DNA from 3 places in the Kineococcus halophytocola genome. Region 2 is predicted to be linked to each of the others. Evidence: riboswitches for the same ligand, from Rfam matches in the RefSeq annotation. Region 2 holds a riboswitch; each other region holds the start of a gene.
What was found. Region 2 has a riboswitch for S-adenosylmethionine ahead of AB2L27_RS05760 (ABC transporter substrate-binding protein). Riboswitches for the same ligand answer to the same signal wherever they lie in the genome.

Region 1: linked by a shared signal. The riboswitch ahead of AB2L27_RS11000 (ABC transporter substrate-binding protein) and the one ahead of AB2L27_RS05760 (ABC transporter substrate-binding protein) in region 2 are both predicted to bind S-adenosylmethionine.
Region 3: linked by a shared signal. The riboswitch ahead of AB2L27_RS15580 (methionine ABC transporter ATP-binding protein) and the one ahead of AB2L27_RS05760 (ABC transporter substrate-binding protein) in region 2 are both predicted to bind S-adenosylmethionine.

Annotation. Positions count from the first base shown of each region.
Region 1 is NZ_JBGFTU010000011.1:27,118-34,624, forward strand. It holds gene AB2L27_RS10985 (dipeptide ABC transporter ATP-binding protein) at 1-806, opposite strand, end outside; gene AB2L27_RS10990 (ABC transporter permease) at 803-1,651, opposite strand; gene AB2L27_RS10995 (ABC transporter permease) at 1,714-2,736, opposite strand; gene AB2L27_RS11000 (ABC transporter substrate-binding protein) at 2,733-4,328, opposite strand; SAM riboswitch class I at 4,496-4,588, opposite strand; gene metE (5-methyltetrahydropteroyltriglutamate--homocysteine S-methyltransferase) at 4,711-7,059, opposite strand; gene AB2L27_RS11010 (methylenetetrahydrofolate reductase) at 7,056-7,507, opposite strand, start outside.
Region 2 is NZ_JBGFTU010000005.1:120,599-128,105, forward strand. It holds partial or broken gene AB2L27_RS05755 (Rne/Rng family ribonuclease) at 1-281, opposite strand, end outside; SAM riboswitch class I at 1,489-1,579, shown strand; gene AB2L27_RS05760 (ABC transporter substrate-binding protein) at 1,808-3,193, shown strand; gene AB2L27_RS05765 (carbohydrate ABC transporter permease) at 3,190-4,167, shown strand; gene AB2L27_RS05770 (carbohydrate ABC transporter permease) at 4,164-5,006, shown strand; gene AB2L27_RS05775 (LLM class flavin-dependent oxidoreductase) at 5,068-6,453, shown strand; gene AB2L27_RS05780 (acyl-CoA dehydrogenase family protein) at 6,483-7,507, shown strand, end outside.
Region 3 is NZ_JBGFTU010000019.1:1,189-8,695, forward strand. It holds gene AB2L27_RS15575 (methionine ABC transporter permease) at 1-638, opposite strand, end outside; gene AB2L27_RS15580 (methionine ABC transporter ATP-binding protein) at 635-1,639, opposite strand; SAM riboswitch class IV at 1,779-1,888, opposite strand; SAM riboswitch class I at 2,067-2,148, shown strand; gene sfnG (dimethylsulfone monooxygenase SfnG) at 2,159-3,304, shown strand; gene idi (isopentenyl-diphosphate Delta-isomerase) at 3,419-3,949, shown strand; gene AB2L27_RS15595 (AAA family ATPase) at 3,975-7,507, opposite strand, start outside.

The DNA.
Region 1 (7,507 bases), on a different contig from region 2:
GTGGCGGTCAGGCTGGGCGCAGCCGCCAGGAGCGAGGCCGTGTACGTGTGCTGCGGGCGGGTCAGGACCTGCTGCGCCGTCCCCGTCTCGACGACCTCCCCCTGCGACATCACGACCACGCGCGAGGCCCGGTCCGCGGCCACCGCCAGGTCGTGGGTGATGAACAGGACGGCTGTGCCCGCCTCGCGGGTCAGCCGCCCCAGGTGGTCCAGGACGGTGCGCTGCACGGTGACGTCGAGGGCGCTCGTCGGTTCGTCGGCCACGAGCAACCGGGGGCCGGCGGCGAGCCCGACGGCGATGAGGACGCGCTGGCGCATCCCGCCGGACAGCTCCGAGGGGTACTGCCGGGCGCGCACCGCGGCGTCCGGGAGGCCCGCCGCCGTCAGCAGCTCCACCGCCCGCTCCCGGGCGGCCGCGCCCCGCGCCAGCCCGTGCACCCGCAACGCCTCGGCCACCTGGTCCCCCACCCGAACGACGGGGTTCAAGGAGAGCGTCGGGTCCTGCGGGACCAGCCCGATCCGCGCTCCGCGCACGGACCGCCAGGCCCGCTCGCCCAGACCGACCAGCTCGTCGCCCTCCAAGCGCACCGACCCGGCCTCGACCCTCCCGTCCGCGGGCAGCAGACCGACCACGGCGTGCGCCGTCGTGCTCTTGCCCGACCCGGACTCGCCGACGACCGCGACGACCTCCCCGGGGTGCACCTCGAGGGACACGCCGTGCACGACCTCGCGCCGCCCGGTGCGGCCGCCGTAGGAGACCCGCAGGTCCCGCACGCTCAGCAGGGGATCGCCCACGCCTGCGCTCACGTCGTCGCTCCGTTCTCCAGGGCCTGGGCGATCCGGTTGGCGGACAGCACGACCGCCGCCACCACCAGCCCGGGCAACGTCGTCAGCCACCAGGCGGTGGCCAGGTAGTCACGGCCGCCGGAGACCAGCGACCCCCACTCCGGGGCCGGCGGCGGGGCGCCGAACCCGAGGAAGCTCAACGCCGACACGGCCAGGACGGCCACGCCGAACTCCAGCGCCGCCAGCGCCAGGACGGGCCCGGCGGCGTTGGGCAGCACGTGGCGGAACAGCACTCCCGTCGTGCGCACCCCGCTGGCGCGGGCGGCCTCGACGTAGGGCGAGGTGCTGACCTTCAGCACCTCCGAGCGCATGACGCGGGCGAAGTTCGCGACCGTGCCGAGGCCGACCGCGATCGCCACGTTCACGGTGCCGAACCCGAGCGCCGTGATGAGGGCCATCGACAGCAGCAGCGCCGGGATCGACAGCAGGACGTCGACGGCGCGCATGAGGACGTCGTCCACCACCCCGCGCAGGGAGCCGGCGACGAGCCCGACGAGGGTTCCGACCACCAGGCCGATGAGCACGGCGAGGACCGTGGCCTGCAGCGTCAGCCGGGACCCGTGCACGACCCGCGCGAACAGGTCGCGGCCGAGGTGGTCGGTGCCGAAGACGTGCGCCGCCGACGGCCCCTGCAGCCGGTCGGCCGGAACCCCCTGCACCGGGTCCTGCCCGGTGAACAGTGCGGGGACCGCCGCCCAGGCGAGCACGACGAGCAGGACGAGTCCGGCCAGCAGGAGGTCGGGGTGCCGCAGCCGGGCCGGCACCGGGCGTCGACCCGCACCCGCTGCGCGGTAGCGGGCCTCGATGTCGAGCACGTCCAGCACGTCCTCGGGGGTCCCGCGGTCCCGAGCGCGGGAGGGAGCGCGGCTCACGCGGCACCGCCCACGAGGACGCGCTCCGCCTCGACGTCGCCCGCGTTGCGGGTGCGCCGCCGCGGGGCCCGGGCCCCGCCGACGAGGCGCAGGCGCGGGTCGACGAGCGGGTGCAGCAGGTCGACGACGAGGTTGGTGACCACGAAGACGGTCGCCGCGAGCAGCACGAGGCCCTGCACGAGCGGGATGTCCTGACCGTTCACCGCGCTCACCGTGAGCCGCCCGAGGCCCACCCGGGAGAAGACCGTCTCGACGACCACGGCACCCGCCAGCAGGTTCCCGACGATGACCCCGCCCAGCGTGAGGGTGGGGATCGCGGCGTTGCGCAGCGCGTGCCGCAGGTGGAGGCGGGAGCGGGAGGCTCCCTTGGCGCGGGCGGTCTCGACGTACGGTTCGGCCAGGGCCGTCCGCAGGCTGCGGGCCAGCACCTGGGCGATGGAGGCCGACACCGGGACCGCCAGCGTCACCGCCGGCAGCACGAGGCTCGCGAGGCCCTCGTTGCCCAGGGCCGGGAAGACCGGGACCCGGAACGAGAACACCTGGATGAGCAGCAGTCCCACCCAGAAGGTGGGCAGCGAGACCCCCAGCGGGGGCAGGGCCTGCAGCGTCGTGCGCAGCCAGGCCCGCCGGACCGCGGTGGCGGCCAGGGCGGTCCCCACCCCGAGGAGGAGGGCGAGGGCGGACGCCGCCGCCGCGAGGGCGAGCGTCTGCGGCACCGCGTCGCCGATGAGCGTCGTCACGGGGGCACCGTTCTGGATGGAGGTCCCGAGGTCGAGGTGCAGCGTCCGCCACAACGCGTGGGCGTACTGCTCGGGCAGCGGGTCGTCGAGGCCGTGCTCGGCCCGCAGCGCCGCGACCTGCGCGGGGTCGGCGGTCGACTGCTCACCGCCCTGGCCCCCGGCGAGCATGATCGAGACCGGGTCGCTGGGCAGCAGGTAGAGGATGACGAACGTCACCGTGAACGCGGCCCACAGCACGAGCACGGCCTGCCCCAGCCGCCGCAGGACGTACCCGGTCACGACTGCTTCCAGGCGTCGTGGATCCACAGCCGGGAGGACCCCTCGAACTGCAGGTCGTGGACGTCGTCGGACGCCGCGATGACCGTCGACAGTTCGATGAGCGGGATGGAGTGCGCCTCCTGCACCAGCAGCTGCGAGGCCCGGGCCACGAGCTGCGCGCGCTGCGTCGCGTCGGTCGTCGACGACTGCTCCGCGAGGAGGTCGTCGACCGCGCCGCGGGGCCGCTGGTTCACGTTCCGCGTGTCGGTCGAGAAGATGGTGCGCAGGACGTCCGGGTCGGACCGGGTGAGGTTGTAGAACAGGACGTCGTAGTCGCCGGAACTCTGCTGGGCCGCGGTGTCGGCCGTCGTCCCCTGCTTGAGCTGCAGGTCGATCCCGGCCTCGCGGACCTGCTGCTGCACGAGCTCCAGGACGGCGGACGTGGGCTGCCAGAACAGGACGGTGAACGTGAGCCTGCGCCCCGCCTTCTCGCGGATCCCGTCTGCACCCCTGGTCCACCCGGCCGCGTCGAGCAGGCGGTTCGCCCCGGCGAGGTCCCGGGCGAGGTCCGCCGCGTCGTCCGGGGCGCCGGGCGTGGACACCGACAGGGCCGACGTCACCGCCTCGTCCCCGGGGTTGAGGAGGCTGGCGAGCTGTTCGCGGTCGATCGCCTTCGACAGGGCCTGCCGGACCCGTACGTCGTCGAAGGGGGCCCGCGACTCGTTGGGGAAGAAGTTGTACGGGATCCCGGGGTTCGCCCGCCGCTGGGTCCAGAACCCGTTGCCGTCGAACTGGGGCAGGTCCTGGGAGGCGATGCCGGTGGTGGCGTCGATCTGGTGCGAGCGCAGGGAACCGGTGCGCACGCCCGCCTCGGGGACCACCCGGTAGGTGATGGTGTCGAGGTAGGCCTCTCCGGCGTGCTTCGCCCCGGTCGGCGCCCAGTCGTACCCGGTGCGGCGCTCCAGCACGGTCTGGTCGTCCTTGACGTAGCTGCCGACGACGAAGGGTCCAGAACCCACGAGAGTGGCTCCGGTGCAACGGGTCGCGGGGTCGGCCGTGGCGGTCGGGACGGACAGCAGCCCCAGGCTCATGGTCGACGTGGCCTGCAGGAACTGGGCACTGGGACGGGAGAACGTGACGACGGCCGTCTGCGCGTCCGGCGTCTGCGTCCCGGTGTACCCCTGGAGGTAGGTGGACCCGAGCGACGCCTTCGCCCCGAGGGCCACGATCCCGTCGAGGTTCGCCTTCACGGCCGCCGCGTCGACCGGGGTGCCGTCGGAGAACGTCACCCCCGGCCGGAGGTGGAACGTGAACGTCGTCGCGTCCGGGCTCACCTCCCAGCGCTGCGCGAGCCACGGCTGGATCCGACCGTCGAGGTCCTGGACGGTGAGGGAGTCCACGAGCTGGCGGCCGATGTTCAGCGCGTCGTTGTTCCCGACCTGTTGTGGGTCGATGCAGCCGGAGTCGACCGAGATGGCGACGTCGAGGTTGCCGCCGCGGACGGGGGTCGCGTCGGCGGCGCCCCCGGCGTTGCTGGCGCCCCCGCCGCAGGCGGTGAGGGTGGCCAGGGCGGCGACCAGGACGGCGGCAGACCGGGACGTGCTGCTGCGCAAGGGGTCTCCTGAGGAGTGTGTGGAACGCACCGGTGGGACGGCCGGCGCGAGGGCCGGCGAAGGGCCGGCGAGGGGGGACGGGTCAGCGACAGCCGGTCGCGCCCGTGCGGCAGAGGTCCACGACGCGCCGGAGGATGGCGACGTGCGACGTCCGTTCCACCTGAACCCCTCCATCGTTCCTGGCGGAAGCACCCGCGCCCGTGTCCGGGGGGTTGCTGCGGCGTCGCGGAGCCAGGTCTCTCAGCCGCTCTGGATGGTCGTACCGGGAACTGTACGGGGAACCGTGCCGGAACTCAACCACCGGCGGCGCAGCGGGTCCCGGGACGACGAAACCCCTCCGTCCGGCCCGGGCCGGACGGAGGGGTTCTGCGGGCTGGACGGGCTACCCGACGACGGGGACGCCCGCCGGCAGTTCGGCCCGCACGGTGCGGGCCGCCTCGACGAGGTTCCGCAGGGACTCGGTCGTCTCGGCGTACCCGCGCGTCTTGAGGCCGCAGTCGGGGTTCACCCACACCTGCCGCGCCGGGACCGACGCGACGGCCGACCGCAGCAGGCCGACGATCTCCTCGACGGACGGGACGCGCGGGGAGTGGATGTCGTAGACGCCGGGACCGATGCCTCGGGCGAAACCCGCCCGTGCGATGTCCTCGAGCACCTCCATCCGCGACCGCGCGGCCTCGATGCTGGTGACGTCGGCGTCGAGGCCGTTGATGGCGTCGATGACCTCACCGAACTCGGAGTAGCACAGGTGGGTGTGCACCTGCGTCGCATCCGCGGCGCCCGCGGTGGCCAGCCGGAAGGACGCGACGGACCAGGCGAGGTAGGCGGGCTGGTCGGCCGCCGCGAGCGGCAGCAGTTCCCGCAGCGCGGGCTCGTCCACCTGGACGATCCCGATGCCGGCCGCCTCCAGGTCGGCGACCTCGTCCCGCAGCGCGAGCGCCACCTGGCTCGCGGTGTCCCCCAGCGGCTGGTCGTCGCGGACGAACGACCACGCCAGGATCGTCACCGGCCCGGTGAGCATCCCCTTGACGGGTTTCGCCGTGCGGCTCGCGGTGTACGTGCTCCACGGCACCGTGATGGGTGCCGGCCGGGCGACGTCGCCCCACAGGATCGGCGGGCGGACCCCGCGCGAGCCGTAGGACTGGACCCAGCCGTGCTCGGTGACCGCGAACCCGTCGAGCTGCTCGGCGAAGTACTGGACCATGTCGTTCCGCTCGGGTTCACCGTGGACGACGACGTCGAGGCCCAGGTCCTCCTGCAGTCGCACGACCCGGTCGATCTCGGAGCGCAGGAACTCCTCGTAGGCGTCGTGCGCGACCTCGCCGCGGCTCCAGGCCGCCCGCGCCCTGCGGATCTCGGGTGTCTGCGGGAAGGAGCCGATGGTCGTCGTCGGCAGGAGCGGCAGGCCGAGGACCTCCTCCTGCGCCGCCCGGCGGACGGCGTAGTCGCTGCGGCTGAACGCGTCCGGCCCGAGCGCGGCGAGCCGCTCCCGCACCTGCGGCCGCACGACACCGGGCGCGCCGAGGCGGTCGGCGCGGGCCGCGGCCGACGCCGCCAGCCCGTCGGCGACCCCCGGTGCGGTGGGGTCGGCGAGCGCACGGCCCAGCAGGACCACCTCGGCGACCTTCTGGTCGGCGAACGCCAGCCAGCTGCGCAGCCGTTCCGGCAGCGCCGTCTCGCGCGTCACGTCGTGGGGGACGTGCAGCAGCGACGTCGAGGTCCCCGGCACGACGTGCGCGGCGGTCGCCCGCAGGGAGCGCAGGGTCGTCAGCGCCTGCTCGAGGTCACCCCGCCAGATGTTGTGCCCGTCGACGACCCCGCCCACGACGGTCTTGCCGGCCAGTGCGGACGCGTCCGCCGGCACGGTCCCCCGGACGAGGTCGAGCGCGACCCCCTCCACCGCGCTCAGCGACCCCAGGAACCCGTGGGCGTCGCCGTAGGGCGTGGCCACCAGCAGCCGGGGCCGGCCCGGGACCGCCGCGAGGCGTTCGTAGGCCGCCCGCAGGAGGTCGGCCAGCCTCTCCACCCCGGCCGTCGCCGAGTCGCTCACCAGGCCGGGCTCGTCGAGCTGGACCCACGTGGCCCCGGCCGCGGCGTAGGCGGCGAGCAGCCCCTCGTAGGCGCCGAGCAGGTCCTCCAGGCGCGCCAGCGGGGAGAAGCCCTCCGGGCTGTCGGCGGATGCCTTGGCCAGCAGCAGGAACGTCACCGGACCGACGACGACGGGGCGGGTGAGGAAACCGTCGGCCAGCGCCTCGGAGAACTCCCGGACGCCGCGGTCGTCGGCGAACCGGAACGTGGTGCCGGGCCCGATCTCGGGGACGAGGTAGTGGTAGTTCGTGTCGAACCACTTCGTCATCTCCAGCGGCGCCAGCGCCCCCCGGCCGCGGGCGATCGTCGAGTAGGCCTCGAGGTCCACCCGGCCGTCGGCCCCCACGAGGTCCGCGAAGCGCTCCGGCACCGCCCCCACGGCGACGGCGGTGTCGAGCACCTGGTCGTAGGCGGAGAACGAGGACGGGATCGACGCGTCGTGGGCGGGCAGCCCCAGGGCGTTGAGGCGGCGGACCGTGGCGGCCCGGACGGCGGCGAGCGCCGTCTCGGTCGCGGTGACGTCGGTGCGCCCGGCCCACAGCGCCTCGAGGGCCTTCTTGGTCTCGCGGTCGGGACCGATCCGGGGGTAGCCGAGGATCGTCGCGGTCCACGCCGGGTCGTCGTCCGTCGGGTTCTGGCTCATCGGGTGACTCCTCCTGCCGCGCGGGCGCGGCGTTCGGTGGGGCGGGTCAGGTCGAGGTGGTCGAGCAGGTCCAGGACGGGCTCGACCGCGTTGAAGGTGTAGAGGTGCAGGCCGGGTGCCCCGGCGTCCAGCAGGTCGCGGGCCAGGCCCGAGGAGAAGGCGGTGGCCGCGCGGCGACGGTCGCGGACGTCGCCGGTGCCCAGGGCCGCGAGCAGCGCCCGCGGGACGGGGACGCCGGTGAGTTCGCCGATCCGCGCCAGCCGGCGGGCCTCGTGGGTCACGGCGAGCCCGGGCAGCAGGGGCATCGTGACGCCCGCGGCGCGGGCGCGGGCCACGAAACCGGCGTACTCCCGGGCGGACCAGCCGACCTGGCAGACGGCGAACCGTGCCCCGGCGTCCTGCTTGGCGCGCAGGACGGCGAGCTCGTGCTCGTCGCGGTCCCGGGGGA
Region 2 (7,507 bases):
CGACGGCGACGGGGCGCACCCGCGTCGTCGGTCGCGTCGTCGTCCCCCGCGTCCTCGGCGGACTCGTCGGTGTCCTCGGTGTCCTGGAGGTCCTCGGTCTCGTCCGCGTCGTCGGAGTCCTCCTGGGCACCGGCCCGGCGGGTGGCACCGCGGGAGCGGCGCAGGTCGCGCAGGCTGTCCAGGACCTCCTCGTCGCGGACGCCGGCACCGGGGGCGTTCTCCCCGGCGTCCTCCGCGGTCGCGTCGGCGCGCACGTCCTGGTCCCCGTCGGAGGACCGGGCACCGGGCGGCGGGCCGGCCGGGGCCGAGGCCCGCCGACGGCGCGGCGGGGTCTCGGCGTCGGGGGCCTGGAAGAAGAGGGCGGTCGCACGGGCCGCGGCGTCCGCGGCGCGGTCGGCCGGCTCGGCCTCGTCCCGGCGGGACCCCCGGGCGAACCCGGCCGCGCGCAGCAGGACGGGGTCGTCCATGAGGTCGGCGTCGTCGGCCGGCTCGGCGGGCTCGGGGTCCTCGACGGCGTGCGCGGCCGGGGTCGGGTCCGTCGTGGCGGCGGGCGCCTCGACCGGGGCCTCCTCGACCGGCGCGTCCTCGGCGGCGGCGACGGCGGGGGCGACGGCGGGAGTGGCCGCCGCGGGGTCGGCGGGCGCCTCGGCCGCCGGGGCGGCGGCGGTCTTGCGGGCACGCCGACGGCGTGCGGGAGCGGGTTCGGCTGCCACGGGATCGGCCGTCGGGGGCGCCTCGGTCGCGGGCTCCTCGGCCACCGGGGTCTCCGGGGTCTCCGGGGCGGCGACCTTGCGGGTGGCCCGGCGGGCTCGCTTGCGCGGCGCGGGCGCCTCGGTGGGGGTCTCGGCCGGGGTCTGGACGGAGCCCTCCACGGGGGCCGCGGACGGCTCGGTGGCCGGGGTCTCCTGGGCCGTATCCCCCGGGGCCGAGGCCTCGGGGACCGGTGCGGCCGTGGGTTCGGCGCCGGCCGCCTCCACGGCGGCCGGGGGACCGGCCGGTCGGCTGGCCGCGCGACGGCGGCGGGGTTTCGTCGCCCCCGCCCCCGTCCCAGCCCCTGCCGTCGCCGGCGTCGTCGCGTTCTCGTCGGGTGTGCTCGTCACGGGTGCTCCGCTTCGCCCGCAGCGCCCGCTCCACCGGTCGTCCCCGCGGACGCCCGGGCGTCCTCGTCGGAATCGCCGGGCGGGTCGACCCGCGCCCGACGGAAGTTCTGGTGCACCGGTGGGGTCGCGCGACGCGTGCTCCCCCCGGAGCCACCGGCGGTCGTCGTCCGGGGCACGGGCCGGGGCGCCTGCGAGGTCCTTCCACCAGACCGCGGCGCTGCCCGGGACCCACGCACCAGGCGACGGTCTCGACGGCGGACCGCGCGCCCGGTGTGGTGGGAACGCACGGCCGTCCTCAGTGTCGCACAGCCCTCCCGGCCGGGCCCTGCGCACTCGCGGCCCGCGAAAGCGTTCCCGCGGGCCCCGGTGATCCGCTACGCTCGCCGGAACACCATCCAGAGTGGCCGAGAGACCTGGCTCGACGACGCCACAGCAACCACCGCACGCGCGGCAGGTGCTCCCGCCAGGGACGATGGAGGACTGCAGTGGACAGCTGTACCCAGCTCACCCGGCGCTACCACGTCGACCTCGCGCGCACGGCCTCGATGGCCTGTCGCCCCGGGGCACCGACGTGCCGGGGGACGGCACCCGCGGCCTGACCGGCCGCCCCTCCTCCCCCGGGGTCCTCACCCCGCACCGCACGAGCGCGCCGTTCCGCGCGCACCCTCCCGGACGCGTCCCGTCCGCCCACCCTCCGGAGCACCCGCATGCCCGCGACCCCTCGCACCCCTGTGTCCGTCCCCCGCTCCAGCACCTCGCGCCTGCTCGCCAGCCGCCGCCGCGTGCTGTCCGGCGCCCTCGGCGTCGGCGCGCTGGCCGCCACCGGCACCCTCACCGCCTGCGGTGAGGGTGCGGCCGCCTCGGGCCTGGCCGCGCAGAAGGCCGTCGACCTGCAGGGGGCGACGCTCAAGCTCATGGTCAACCAGCCGCACGTGCTGGCCTTCACCGAGCTGCTGGGCACGAAGTTCACCGAGGAGTTCGGCGGGAAGCTGGAGGTCACGGCGATCCCCTACGACCAGCTCACGAGCAAGCAGATCCTCGACGTGCAGGGCGGCGACGGCGAGTTCGACGTCTTCGACTACTTCTACTTCGGCCTCGGTGAGCTGGTGGAGGCCGGCGCCCTCGTCGACCTCACCGAGTGGATCGGCGCCAACGACGAGATCGCCACCGACGACTTCCTGCCGTCGATCTACGACCCCTACACGCTCATCGACGGCAAGCGCTACGGCCTGCCCTTCGACGGCGACACCCACGTCCTCTACTACAACGCCGAGGTCTTCCAGCGGTACGGCGTCGAACCGCCGAGGACGTGGGACGAGTACGACGCGGCCGCCGAGAAGATCACCAAGGACTCCGGCGGCGCGGTCCACGGCGCGATCGTCGAGGGCCAGCAGGTGCCGATGATCCTGGGCTGCTCCTTCATCAACCGGCTCGCGGGCTACGGCGGCACCCTCGTGGACGCCGACGGCAGGCCGGCCTTCGCGGGTGAGGAGGGCCTCGCGGCCCTGCAGCACCTCATCGACGTCTCCCCCCACGCCCTGCCCACGCCGCTGCAGACGGGCTTCGACCAGGCCAACTCCGCCTTCCTGTCCGGTCAGGGCGCCATGCTCGACACCTGGACCGACCTCGGCCTCAAGGCGCAGGACCCCTCCAGCTCGAAGATCGTCGACAAGTGGGGCGTGGTGACCCTGCCGGTCGGGGGGAGGAACACGACGCCGCGCACCGCTCTGGACGCGGGCTTCGGCCTCGGCGTGTCCAGCGCGTCGGGGCAGCAGGACAAGGCCGCGGCGTTCGTGCAGTGGGCGACGAACCAGGAGAACAACCTCCTGCTGGCCTCGACCGCCGGGTCGGGCATCGACCCGGCCCGCACGTCCGTCCTGGACGCCGACTCGTACGCGGAGGCCGCCGGCAAGGCGACCGACGTCATCCGCGAGGGCCTGGACGGCACGCCGCTGGCGTGGCCGAACCAGCAGGGCGCCCCCAAGGCGCTGCAGGACCTCGTCGACCAGCTCGCGCTGGCGATCCAGGGCAAGACCCCGCCGCAGGCCGCGCTCGACGAGGCCGCGCAGAGCTGGGAGAAGACGCTCGGATGACGCAGCTGACGGAACGACGCCGGGAACGGACCCGTGCGGGGGTGCCGCGCCCGCGGCGCGGGTCCGCCCCCGACGGCACCCGCCGGGCGGTCCCGGGCCGGCACCGACCGGGACACGTCCCGGCCTGGCTGGCCGCGCCGAGCCTGGCCGGGCTGGCCCTCATGCTCGTCTACCCCACGCTGTTCGTCGTCGCGCTGGCGGTGACGAAGTCGTCGCTGGCCCGGCCGCTGCAGCGGTTCACCGGCACGGACAACCTCGTCGAGGCCTGGGAGTCCCTCGCCTTCGCCGGTTCCCTCGTGCGGTCGGTCGTGTTCGCCGTCGTCGCCGCGCTGGCGGCCACGCTCATCGGCGTGCTGCTGGCCCTGCTGCTGCACGCCCGCGGGACGCGCTTCGGCGTCGTCGGGACGATCCTGCTCCTGCCCCTCGTCACCCCGCCGGTCATGGTCGGGGTGGCGTGGAAACTCATGCTGGCCCCCGTCGGCGGCGCCTTCGGCGGGGTGTTCTCCGCGCTGGGGTTCCCCGGCGCGAACCCCCTGGGCGACGGCGTCGGGGCGTTCAGCGCCCTCGTCGTCATGCACGTCTGGCAGTGGACGCCCCTGGTCACGCTGCTGGTGTTCGCGGCGCTGCTCGGGGTCCCCGGGGAACTGCGCGAGGCGGCCGCCCTCGACGGGGCCGGGGCGTTCCGGTCGTTCACGAACGTGGTGTGGCCGGTCGTCGCGCCGAACGTGTTCTCGGTGCTGCTGCTCGAACTCGTCATCGGCCTGAAGGTGTTCGACCTCGTGGCCGTCGTGACGCAGGGCGGTCCCGGTGTCTCCACGATCGTCGCCGGTTTCGAGATCTTCCGGACCGGGATGCGCGGCAGTTACGAGATCGGCACGGCCGCGGCGCAGACCCTCGTCTTCGGCCTCGTCGTGGGCGTCCTCACCACGGCCGTCACCCTGCTGCGGGCCCGTGCCGTGAAGGCCGACCGGTGAGCGCCGCGAGCCCGGCGGCGACCCCCGCGGTCACGCTGCGCCGCGGCGGGGTGCGCGTCGCCCTGGCCGCCGTCGCGGTCGTCGCCCTGCTGCCGCTGCTGTTCCTCGTCTCGCTGTCGCTGCGCAGCGTCGACGACATCGCCAACGGCGGGTGGCTGCCCAGCCGGTTCGTGTGGTCGAACTTCTCCGCGGCGTTCTCGACCGTCCCCCTGTCGACGATGCTCGCGAACTCCTGGGTCGTCGCGGTCGGCGCGACCGTGCTCACCTCGCTCGTGGCGGTGCCCGCCGCGTACGTCACGGCCCGGGCCGGGGCGCGCGGGGAGCGCCTGCAGGCGGTCCTGCTGGCGAGCTACTGCGCGCCGCCGATCGTCGCGGTGCTGCCCCTGTACTACCTGCTCAAGCAGGCCGACCTGACGAACACCGCCGCGGGGTTGATCCTCGTCAACGGCCTGGCCAACGTGCCGGTCGCCGTCTGGCTCCTGGACGGTTTCGTCCGGCGCGTCCCGGTCGAGGTCGAGGAGGCCGGCTGGGTCGACGGGCTGTCCACCACCGGCGGGCTGGTCCGCCTCGTGCTGCCGCTGCTGGCCCCGGGCCTGGTGGCCGCGCTGCTGATCTGCCTGTTCCTGTCGTACAACGAGTTCCTGTTCGCCGTGTCGTTCTCCCAGAGCACCGGCAGCCAGACCCTCCCGGTCGGCCTGTCCCTGTTCCAGGGCGACCGCACCGTGCAGTTCGGCCAGCAGGCCGCGGCCTCGCTCGTCGGGATCGTCCCGATGTACGTGCTGGCCGTGGTCGCCCAGAAGTGGCTCGTGGGCGGATTGTCCGCGGGCGCGGTCAAGTGACCGGGATGTCGCACGACCCGACCGGGAAGAACCCGACCACCCTCGACCAGGAGCCCCCTCGATGACTCACACCCCCGCCCAGCGGGTGCACCTGAACGCCTTCGACATGACGTGCGTCGGGCACCAGTCCCCCGGCCTGTGGCGCCACCCCGACGACCAGTCGCACCGCTTCGACGACATCCGCTACTGGACGGACCTGGCCAGGCTCCTCGAGCGCGGCAAGTTCGACTCCCTGTTCATCGCCGACGTCCTGGGGATCTACGACGTCTACAAGGGCGGGCCGGAGACGGCGCTGCGCGAGTCGACCCAGGTGCCCGTGGGCGATCCGCTGCTCGCCGTCTCGGCGATGGGCGCGGTGACCGAGCACCTCGGGTTCGGGGTGACGGTCTCCCTGACCTACGAGCAGCCCTACTCCTTCGCCCGCACGATGGCGACGCTGGACCACTACACGAACGGCCGCGTCGGCTGGAACGTCGTGACGAGCTACCTGGAGTCGGCGGCGAAGAACCTCGGCCTGTCGACGCAGATCTCCCACGACGACCGCTACGAGCTCGGCGAGGAGTTCATGGAGGTCGTCTACAAGCTGTGGGAGGGCTCCTGGGAGGACGACGCCGTCGTCCGCGACGCCGAGGCCGGGGTGTTCACCGACCCGGCGAAGGTCCACCCGATCGAGCACCACGGCAAGTTCTTCGACGTCCCCGGCATCGGGCTGACCGCCCCCTCGCCCCAGCGCACCCCGGTCATCTTCCAGGCCGGCGCCTCCCCGCGGGGGATCGCGTTCGCCGCCCGCCACGGCGAGGCGGTCTTCAACACCGCCACCCGCCCGGAGGTCATGCGTCCCTGGGTGGACCGCCTGCGCGACCAGGCCGCGCAGGCCGGTCGCGACCCCCGCAGCGTCAAGGTGTTCACGCTCGTCACCATCATCACCGCGGCCACCGACGAGGAGGCCCGGGCCAAGTACGAGGAGTACGCGCAGCACGTCAGCTACGACGGCGCCCTGAACCTCTACGGCGGCTGGAGCGGGCTGGACCTGTCGAGCTACCCGCCGGACGAGCCGCTGGAGTACGCCGAGACCCAGGCCGTCCGCAGCGCCGTCGAGGCGTTCTCCACCGCCGACCCGGACCGGAGGTGGACCCCGCGCGACATCGCGAACTGGGTCGGCATCGGCGGGATGGGCGCCGTCATCGTCGGTTCGCCGTCCACCGTGGCCGACGAGCTGCAGCGGTGGATGGAGGTCGGCGACGTCGACGGGTTCAACTGCGCCTACGCCATCACCCCCGGCACCTTCGAGGACATCGTCGAGTTCGTCGTGCCGGAACTGCAGCACCGCGGCGTCTACCCGAGCGAGTACGAGGGCGAGACGCTGCGCGAGACGATCTACGGCAAGGGCCAGGTCCACGTCCGCGACGACCACCCCGCGGCCGCCTTCCGCGCCGGCGCCCGCTGACCACCCCGAGAAACCCCAGGAGATCCCGCATGACCACCCGCGACCAGGTCCTCGACGCCGCCCGCGACGTCGCGAACCACCTCGGCCTCGACGCCCTCGAACGCGACCGGGCCAACGCCGAACCCGCCACCGAGGCCGAGCTGCTGCGCAAGGCCGGGTTGCCCGCCGTCCTGCTGCCGACGTCGATCGGCGGGGCCGGGCTGCCGTGGTCGGTCGCGCTGGAGGTCGTGCGCGAGATCGCCCGCACCGACGGGTCCATCGCCCAGCTGCTGGCCTACCACTACGTCAACGCCCACAACCTCGTGTGGGTGGCCGACGACGCGGGCCGGCGGCGGTGGGGCGTGCCGACGGCCGAGCAGCAGTGGCTGTGGGGTGACGCGGTGAACCCCGTCGACCCGGACCTGCGGCTGCGCCCGGACCCCGCCGTGGACGGCGGCTGGATCCTGTCGGGCACGAAGAACTTCGCCACCGGGGCCAGCGTCGGGGACGTCACCGTCGTCGGCGGGCTGAGCGACGACGGGCGCGACCTGCTCGTCGTCGTCCCGCGCGAGACCCCGGGGTTCGTCAAGGGCGGCGACTGGGACAACCTGGGCCAGCGGCTGTCGGCGTCGGGGTCGGTGCGGTTCGAGGACGTGCCGATCGCCCCGGACGCCGTCCTGGGGTCGGCCTCGACGAGCGGGGCGTCCGGTTCGCTCGTCACCCCCGCGATCCAGGCCGCGTTCGGGCACTTCTACCTCGGGGTGACCCGCGGGGCGCTGGAGACGGCCGCGGAGTACACCCGCACGACGTCGCGCCCGTGGTTGCTGTCCGACGTGCAGGACGCCGTCGAGGACCCGTACGTCCTGGCCACCTACGGCCGCCTCGTGGCCCGGTTGCGGGCGGCGGAGGCGCTGGGCCGCAGCGTGGGTGAGTCGCTGTCCCAGGCCCACGAGCGCGGGGCGGACCTCACGTGGGCCGAGCGCGGCGAGGTCGCCGAGGAGATCGCGGCGCTCAAGGTCGTCTCCTCCGACCTGGCCGTCGAGGCGACGTCGGCGGTCTACGAGGTGACCGGGGC
Region 3 (7,507 bases), on a different contig from region 2:
AGGGCGTCACCGGTGAGCTGGACGAGGGCGACGAGCGCGACGAGGACGACGATCGTGGCGATCATCACGGCGTGGTCGAAGCGCTGGTACCCGTAGGTGACCGCGACGTAGCCGATGCCGCCGGCGCCGATGGTCCCGGCGATCGCGGAGTACTCGATCATCGCGATGGTGTTGATGGTGAACCCGCCGATGATCGAGGGGGTGGCCTCGGCCAGCTGCACGGTCGTGATGACCTGCAGCGGTGAGGCTCCCGAGGCCTGGGCGACCGCCACGAGGTGCGGCGGCACCGACCGCAGGGAGTTCTCCACGATGCGCGCGAAGAACGCGGTGCCGGCCAGGACCATCGGGACCACGGCCGCGCGGATGCCGATGTTCGTGCCCGTGACGAACCGGGTGAACGGCACGAGCGCGGCCATGAGGACGAGGAACGGCAGCGAGCGGCCGGTGCTGACGACCCAGGACAGGACGGTGTGCGCGGGGCGGTTCTCCAGCAGCCCGCCGGGGGCGAGGTTGTGCACGAGGACGCCGATCGGCACCCCGAGCAGGACGACGATCGTCATGACGATGCCGACCATGAGCAGCGTGTCGAGGAGCGCGGGGGCGATGAGCGCGGGGATCTGCGCGAGCGGGGTGTTCACACGAGGTCCAGTTCCCGGGACGGGGCCGGCGCCTGCGCGTGCAGTCCCCGGCGGTCCAGCGCGGCGGTGAGGACGGCGGGGTCGACGCTTCCGGGGACCCCGACGGTGGCGTGCCCGACGGTGCGCCCGGCGACGGTCCCGACCGAGGCCCCGAGCAGGGACAGGTCCCGGCCGAGTTCGCGGGACGTGGCGGCCAGCCAGTCGGCGGGCACGTCGTCGCCGCGGTAGTGCACCTCCCAGACCGCCAGACCGCGCGCGTCCCCCACCCCGCGGCGGGGCAGCAGGGCCGCCCCGACGGGGGAGGCCGGGTCCCGCAGCACGTCCAGGAGCGGGGCCGCCTCGACGATGCGGCCGTGCTCCAGGCGGGCGACGGCGTCGGCCACGTCGACGACGGTGTCCATCTCGTGGGTGATGAACAGGATGGCCAGCCCGAGGTCGTCGCGCAGTTCCCGCAGCAGGCCGGTGATCGAGGCCGTGGCCTGCGGGTCCAGCCCCGAGGTGGCCTCGTCCGAGAGCAGGACGCCGGGGCGCAGGGCCAGGGCGCGGGCGATCCCGACGCGCTGGCGCTGCCCGCCGGACAGTTCGTGCGGGTAGCGGTCGGCGAGCCCGGCCAGCCCGACCCGTTCGAGCAGTTCACCCACCCGCCGCCGCCGGTCGCGCGTCACGACGCCGAGGTAGCGCAGGGGGAGTTCGACGTTCTGCGCGGCGGTGCGCCGCGTCTGCAGGCCGTCGGACTGGAAGATCGTCCCGATGCGGCGCCGCGCCTCGCGCAGCCGGTCCGCGCCCAGGCGGGTGAGGTCCTGGCCGCCCACGAGGACCGATCCCGACGTCGGGCGCGTCAGCAGCGTCACGCACTGCGCGAGCGTGCTCTTGCCCGCACCGCTGGGGCCCACGACGGCGGTGATGCTGCCGGCGGGGACGGTGAGGTCGAGGCGGTCCAGGACCGTCGTGGTGCGCGGGGGTTCCCCGTAGGTCTTGGTGAGGTGGCGCAGTTCGATCACGTCGTCTCCTGGGCGACAGGGCCGGCGGGGGCCGGGCAGGGGAGGTCGCGGGCCCGGCGCGACGCCGGGTCCGGTGGGGAGGGGGGAGCAGGGGTGCGCTCAGCGGGAGCGGCGACAGTCCATCGACACGGGAACTCCTGGTTCGTCCTTGTCCGCAACCCCTGCGGACCTGGTCCTCACCCGGAGCACCCCGTGACGGACCAGGGTTGCCGGCCAGCGAGCCGGGGCTTGACGCTGGCGCTCATGACCTGCAGGGACTCTGACAGCCGCCGGAGATCCCCGTCAAGCGTTTCCGCCACGTCCGCGGCCGGGGAGGGGGTGGGGAGGAGGTGGAAGGGGGTCTCCGACATCCGTTGCGGCACAACGTCGTACTGGTCCCGAAATGAGCCGGGCGCGTTCGCCCGGAGGAGGGGGTACGCTGCGGGGGATCCCATCCAGAGCGGCTGAGAGACCTGGCTCGACGACGCCGCAGCAACCCACGGGGGTGCTACCGCCAGGACCGATGGAGGACGCGCCGCGATGCCCCTGCACGAGCCCCTGAAGTTCGCCTACTGGGTCCCCAACGTCTCCGGCGGTCTCGTCGTCTCGACGATCGAGCAGCGCACGAGCCACGACCCGGCCTACAACGTCGAGGTGGCCCGGGCCGCCGAACGGGTCGGGTTCGAGTACGCGCTGACCCAGGTGCGCTACCTCGCCTCCTACGGCGCCGACGCCCAGCACGAGTCGACCTCGTTCTCCCTGGCCCTGCTGCTGGCCACCGAGCGGCTCAAGGTCATCGCCGCCGTCCACCCCTTCTTCTGGCACCCCGGTGTGCTCGCCAAGTTCGCCGCGACCACGCAGGAACTCACCCAGAACCGCCTCGCGCTGAACATCGTGTCCGGCTGGTTCAAGAACGAGGCGACACAACTCGGGGTCACCTGGCACGAGCACGACGACCGCTACCAGCAGTCCGAGGAGTTCATCGAGCTCCTGCGCGGGGTGTGGAGCCAGGACGGGTACAGCCAGTCCGGGGACTTCTTCAACGCCACCGACATCACCTTCCGCCCCCAGCCCACGGCGGCCCCCGAGCTGTTCCAGGGCGGGAACTCCACCGCCGCGCAGGCGATGGCCGGCCGGGTCAGCGACTGGTACTTCATGAACGGCAAGTCGCTGGCCGACGCCGCCCAGGGCGTGCGCGAGGTCTCCGCCCAGGCCGCCCAGCACGGCCGCACCGTCCGGTTCGGCCTCAACGGCTTCGCCCTCGTGCGCGAGACCCGCGAGGAGGCCGAGGCCGTGCTCGAGGAGATCATCGCCAAGGCCGACCGCACCAAGGTCGAGGGGTTCGGCGCGGCCGTGCAGGAGGCCGGCAACGCCACCGGTGACGGCAAGGGCATGTGGGCCGACAGCGAGTTCCGCGACCTCGTCCAGTACAACGACGGGTTCCGCACCGGCCTCGTCGGCACCCCCGAGGAGGTGGCGCGTCGCGTCCTGGCCTACCGGCTCGTCGGCGTCGACCTGCTGCTCCTCGGTTTCCTGCACGTCAAGGAGGAGGTCGAGGCGTTCGGCGAGCTGGTCATCCCGCGGGTGCGCGAGCTCGAGGCGCGCCTGGCGGCGGGGGAGGACCTCCAGCTCGGCGCCGAGCTCGACGAGGCCGTCGTCGCGGCCACCCAGCCCGTCCCGGCCTGACCCCGGCCCGACCCCGGCCTGACCCCGGCCCCGGTGCCCGCCCGGCCGGGCGGGCACCGGGCGTGTCGGCCTCCCGTGCTCGCCGCGGCTGCGGCGACGGCTTACGGTGCGGGGGTGACCCTCGCCCCGGCCGACCCCACCGTCGAACTGGTCGTCCTCCTCACCGAGGACGGCACGCCCTGCGGCACGGCGCCCAAGGCGGACGTGCACCACACGAGCACACCCCTGCACCTGGCGTTCTCGTGCTGGATCGTCGACGGGGCGGGACGGACGCTGCTGACCCGGCGCGCGGCGGTCAAGCGCACCTGGCCGGGGGTGTGGACGAACTCCTTCTGCGGCCACCCCGGCCCGGGGGAGGACCCCGCCGAGGCCGTGGCCCGGCGCTCGGTGCAGGAGCTGGGCGCCCCCGTGGCCGACGTCACCCCCCTGCTGCCGACGTTCCGCTACCGCGCGGTCATGGCCGACGGGACGGTGGAGAACGAGGTCTGCCCCGTCTTCAGGGCCCGCCTGGACGGCGAGCTGGCCCTGGACCCGGCGGAGGTGGACGCCGCCCGCTGGGTCGACCTGGACGTCCTGCGCGCCGAGGTCGCCGCCGACCCCGGGCCGTTCAGCCCGTGGATGCGCCTGCAGCTGCAGGAGTTCTGAGCGCCGCGCCGCACCCGGACGGACCTCAGCCCGTCTCCTCCAGGTCGTGCGCGGCCCGGTAGGCGCGGACCAGGTCCTCGCTCACCCGCCCGCGGTCGCCGACGGCGTGCCCCTGCTCCCGCGCCCACGCCCGCACGAGCTGCTGGTCGACACCGCCCCGGTCCCGCCGCCCGGAACCCCCGGCGGACCCGGTGGACCCGGTGGGCACCGCCGAGGGGGCCGGCAGCTGCGTGACGCTCACCGCGGCCCCCGCGGCCGCCAGCTCCCGGGCCTGACCGGCCACGTCCGCGTGGTGGGTCAGCAGCACGACCTGCACGTCCCGGGCCAGCTCGGCCAGCGCCTCCAGCGCCGCCCGGGTGCGGGTCTCGTCGAAGGTCATGAGCACGTCGTCCAGCACCACGGGCAACGGTCCCTGCCCCGAGGCCACGAGGGCGCGGTGCTGGTCGGCCACCGCCGCCAGCCGCAGCGCCAGGAAGACCTGGTCGGCCGTCCCCTCGCTCAGACCGGCCGCCCCCTCGAGCAGCTCCCCGTCGGCCCGGCGCACCGCCAGGCGCCGGTCCCCGCCGTCGTCGAGGGCGACCAGACCGGTCCAGCGGCCCCCCGTCAGGAGCGTCAGCACCTCCCCGGCCTCGGCCAGCAGCGGGTTGGCCCGGGTGGCGGAGAACTCCTCGAGCCGGCCGCGCAGGACCGTGCGCTGGACGTCCACCACGACGTAGCGCTCGGTGTCGGCCTGCAACCCGGCCAGCGCCTCCGCGCGCTGGGCGGCCAGCACGTTCGCGTCGACGCCGGAGGTCAGCCGCTCCACCTCCACCTCGGCCCGGGCCAGGTCCTGGTGGGCCCGGGCCCACACCTCGTGGGCCTCCTCGTCGGCCAGCGCCGCCGCCTCCTCGTCGGTGCGCAGGTCGGCGTCGGAGCGGGCGCCGGTCTGCTCCAGCAGCGCCGGCACGTCCTCGGCGCGGCCCACCTCGGCGGCGAGGGCCGCGGTCTCCTCGCGCTCGCGCTCCCGCAGGTCCAGCAGGTCCCGGCTGCGGCGGGCGCGCCCGGCCAGGGCGCCCGGGTCCTCGCCCTCGGCGGCCAGGGCGCCCAGCCGCGCCTGCGCCCGCTCGCAGCGGGCGCGTTCGGCCGCGGCGGCGGCGGCCACCTCCTGCGCCTGCCGGTCCAGCCCGGTCGCGGTCCGTTCGTCGGCGCGGCTGCGGCGCAACCGGTCCTCCAGCGCGGCCAGGGCCACCTCGACCTGGTCGGGGCGGTCGGCCCGGGCGGGGGTCCCCAGCCGGGCGGCGAGGTCGGCGACCTCGTCGGCGTGGGCGGCCACCCGGTCCTCCCGGTCCCGGGCGCGGTCCTGCTCGCGGCGGGCGACCTCGGCGGCCTCGGTCGCGGTCCGCAGGACCCGGGCGCGTTCGGCCCACCCGGCGGGCCCGAGGTCGGCGGGCAGACCGGCGGCCGCGACCGCGCTCCGGAAGGCCTCCTCGGCCCGGGCGGCGTCCCCCCGCAGGTCCTCGCAGCGCTGCGCGGCGAGCTGGGCGGCCCGCTCGTGCTCGGCGTCCAGGGCGCGGCGCACGGCGGCGGCCTCGGCGGTGGCGACGAGGGCGCGGGCGGTCTCCAGCCCCACGTCGAGACCGGCCTGCAGGTCGGCCGCAGGGAGGGCCTGCACGTCGGCGGGGCCGGCACACCGGGCGAGCACGACGGTGAGGGCGTCGAGCTGGGCCCGGACCTCCTCGCCGAGCTCGCGGGCCCGCCGGTCGTGGACCCCGACCGCGGCGCGTTCGGCGTCCAGCCGCTCCAGGGCGGCCAGCACGGGGGCGGGGGCCCCGTCGGGGACCCGCAGGCCGGCCGCGGTGAAGGCCGCGGCGTACGCCGCCTGCGCCGCCTCGGCCGCGCTCGCGGCGGTCCGCGCCTGCCCGGCGGCGGCCGCGGCGGCCGCGGCGGCCCGGTCGGCGGTGCGGCGCAGTTCCCGCAGGCGGGCGGTGGCCTCGGCGTGGTCGAGCAGTGCGTCCGCGGCGGCGTCGGCGGCGGCCACCGCCGCCAGCACCGCGGGACCGTCGACCGGGGTGCCGTCGGCCGGGGAACCGTCGGCCGGGGAACCGTTCCCGCGCAACGGTTCCAGCAGCTCGTCCCGGCGCGCGCGGGCGGTGCGCAGCGCCTCCTCGTCGACGCCGCCGGTGCCTTCCTGGGCCTGGGTGAGCTCGTCCGCCGCCATGCGGGCCGCCGCCGCGCACCGGTCGTGCTCGGCGGCGGCGCGGGCGTGCTCCTGGCGGGCCCGGACCAGGGTCTCGTGGGCGTCCCGGACGGCGGCGGGGTCCAGGGCGGGGGGTGCCTCCAGCGCCGCGTCGGGGTCCAGCGCCCCGGCCGCGACGGCCTCCGCGCGGGCGGCCGCCCACCGCTCGTCGCGCGCGGCCAGCGCGGCGCGCCGTTCCCGGGCCGCCGACCCGTCCCGGCCGGCGGCGGTCACCACCGCCCGCAGGGCCGCGACGTCCTCCTCCGCGATCTCCTGCTGCGGGTCGCGCCCGGCCGTGGCCGCCCGGGCCCGGTCGAGCTCCTGGGCCGCGCGCGCGGCCTCGGCCGCCACCTCGGTGTGCGCCGCGGCCAGCCCGGACAGGTCGGCGGCCCGGTCGGCGGGGACCTGCAGGCGGGCGAGCAGGTCGGGGACGACCTCGGCGACGGGCCCCTCGGGCACCGGTCCCAGGGTGGCCAGCGCCTGCCGGGCGCCGTGCCAAGCCTCCTCGGCGCTCGTGCGCGCGCGCAGCGCCTCGGCGGCGTCCTGCGCGCGGGCCTGGCGGGCCCCGGCGAGGGCGTCGATCTGGGCCCCGGCCGCCAGGACGTCGGCCTCGACCGTGCAGCGCGTGCGCTCGTCCTCCAGGGCCGCGGCGCGGTCGGTGAGCTCCGCCAGGGCGGCCCGGGCCGCGGCCAGGTCGGCGGCCGCCGCGTCGTGGTCGGCCACCTCGGCCGGCCCGAGGGCCCCGCCGAGCCCGGCCAGGTCGGCGGTGGCGGCCGCGACCTGCTCGCGGGTGCGCAGCAGGGCCCGGGCCCGCGGTGTCAGCCGCAGCCGCAGGGTCACCTCCTCGTGCCGGGCGCGCACGTTCCGCAGCCGCTCCTGGGCGCGGTCGGCCTCCTCCCGCGCGGTCCCGGCGGCGGCCCGGGCCGCCTCCACCAGCCCCGCGCGGGTCGCGGTGCCCGCGAGCTGCTCGTCGAGGGACTGGACGAGGGCGACGCCGTCCTTGACCGCCGAGCGCCCCCGCGGGCGCCACAGCCGGTCGGCCTCGGCCTCCAGCGCGGCCAGCAGGTCCTGCGCCCCGCTGCCGTGGTGGGCGCTGAAGACCAGAGCGGCCAGGTCCCCGTCGCCCCGCAGCACCTGCCGCCCGCCGGCGCGCAGCTGCTCGTGGTCCAGGCCCAGCCGGCTCGTCCAGGTCCCCCGGTCCCAGCCGTCCTGGGCCCAGGGGGCGGTGACCGGCTCGTCCCCGCGCAGCAGGCCCCGCGAGGACCGGACCAGCTCGTGCCCGTCGGCGCTGTCGGAACCGTCGGTGCCGTCGGAGCTGTGGGGGCCGGGCTGCCACCGGGCCC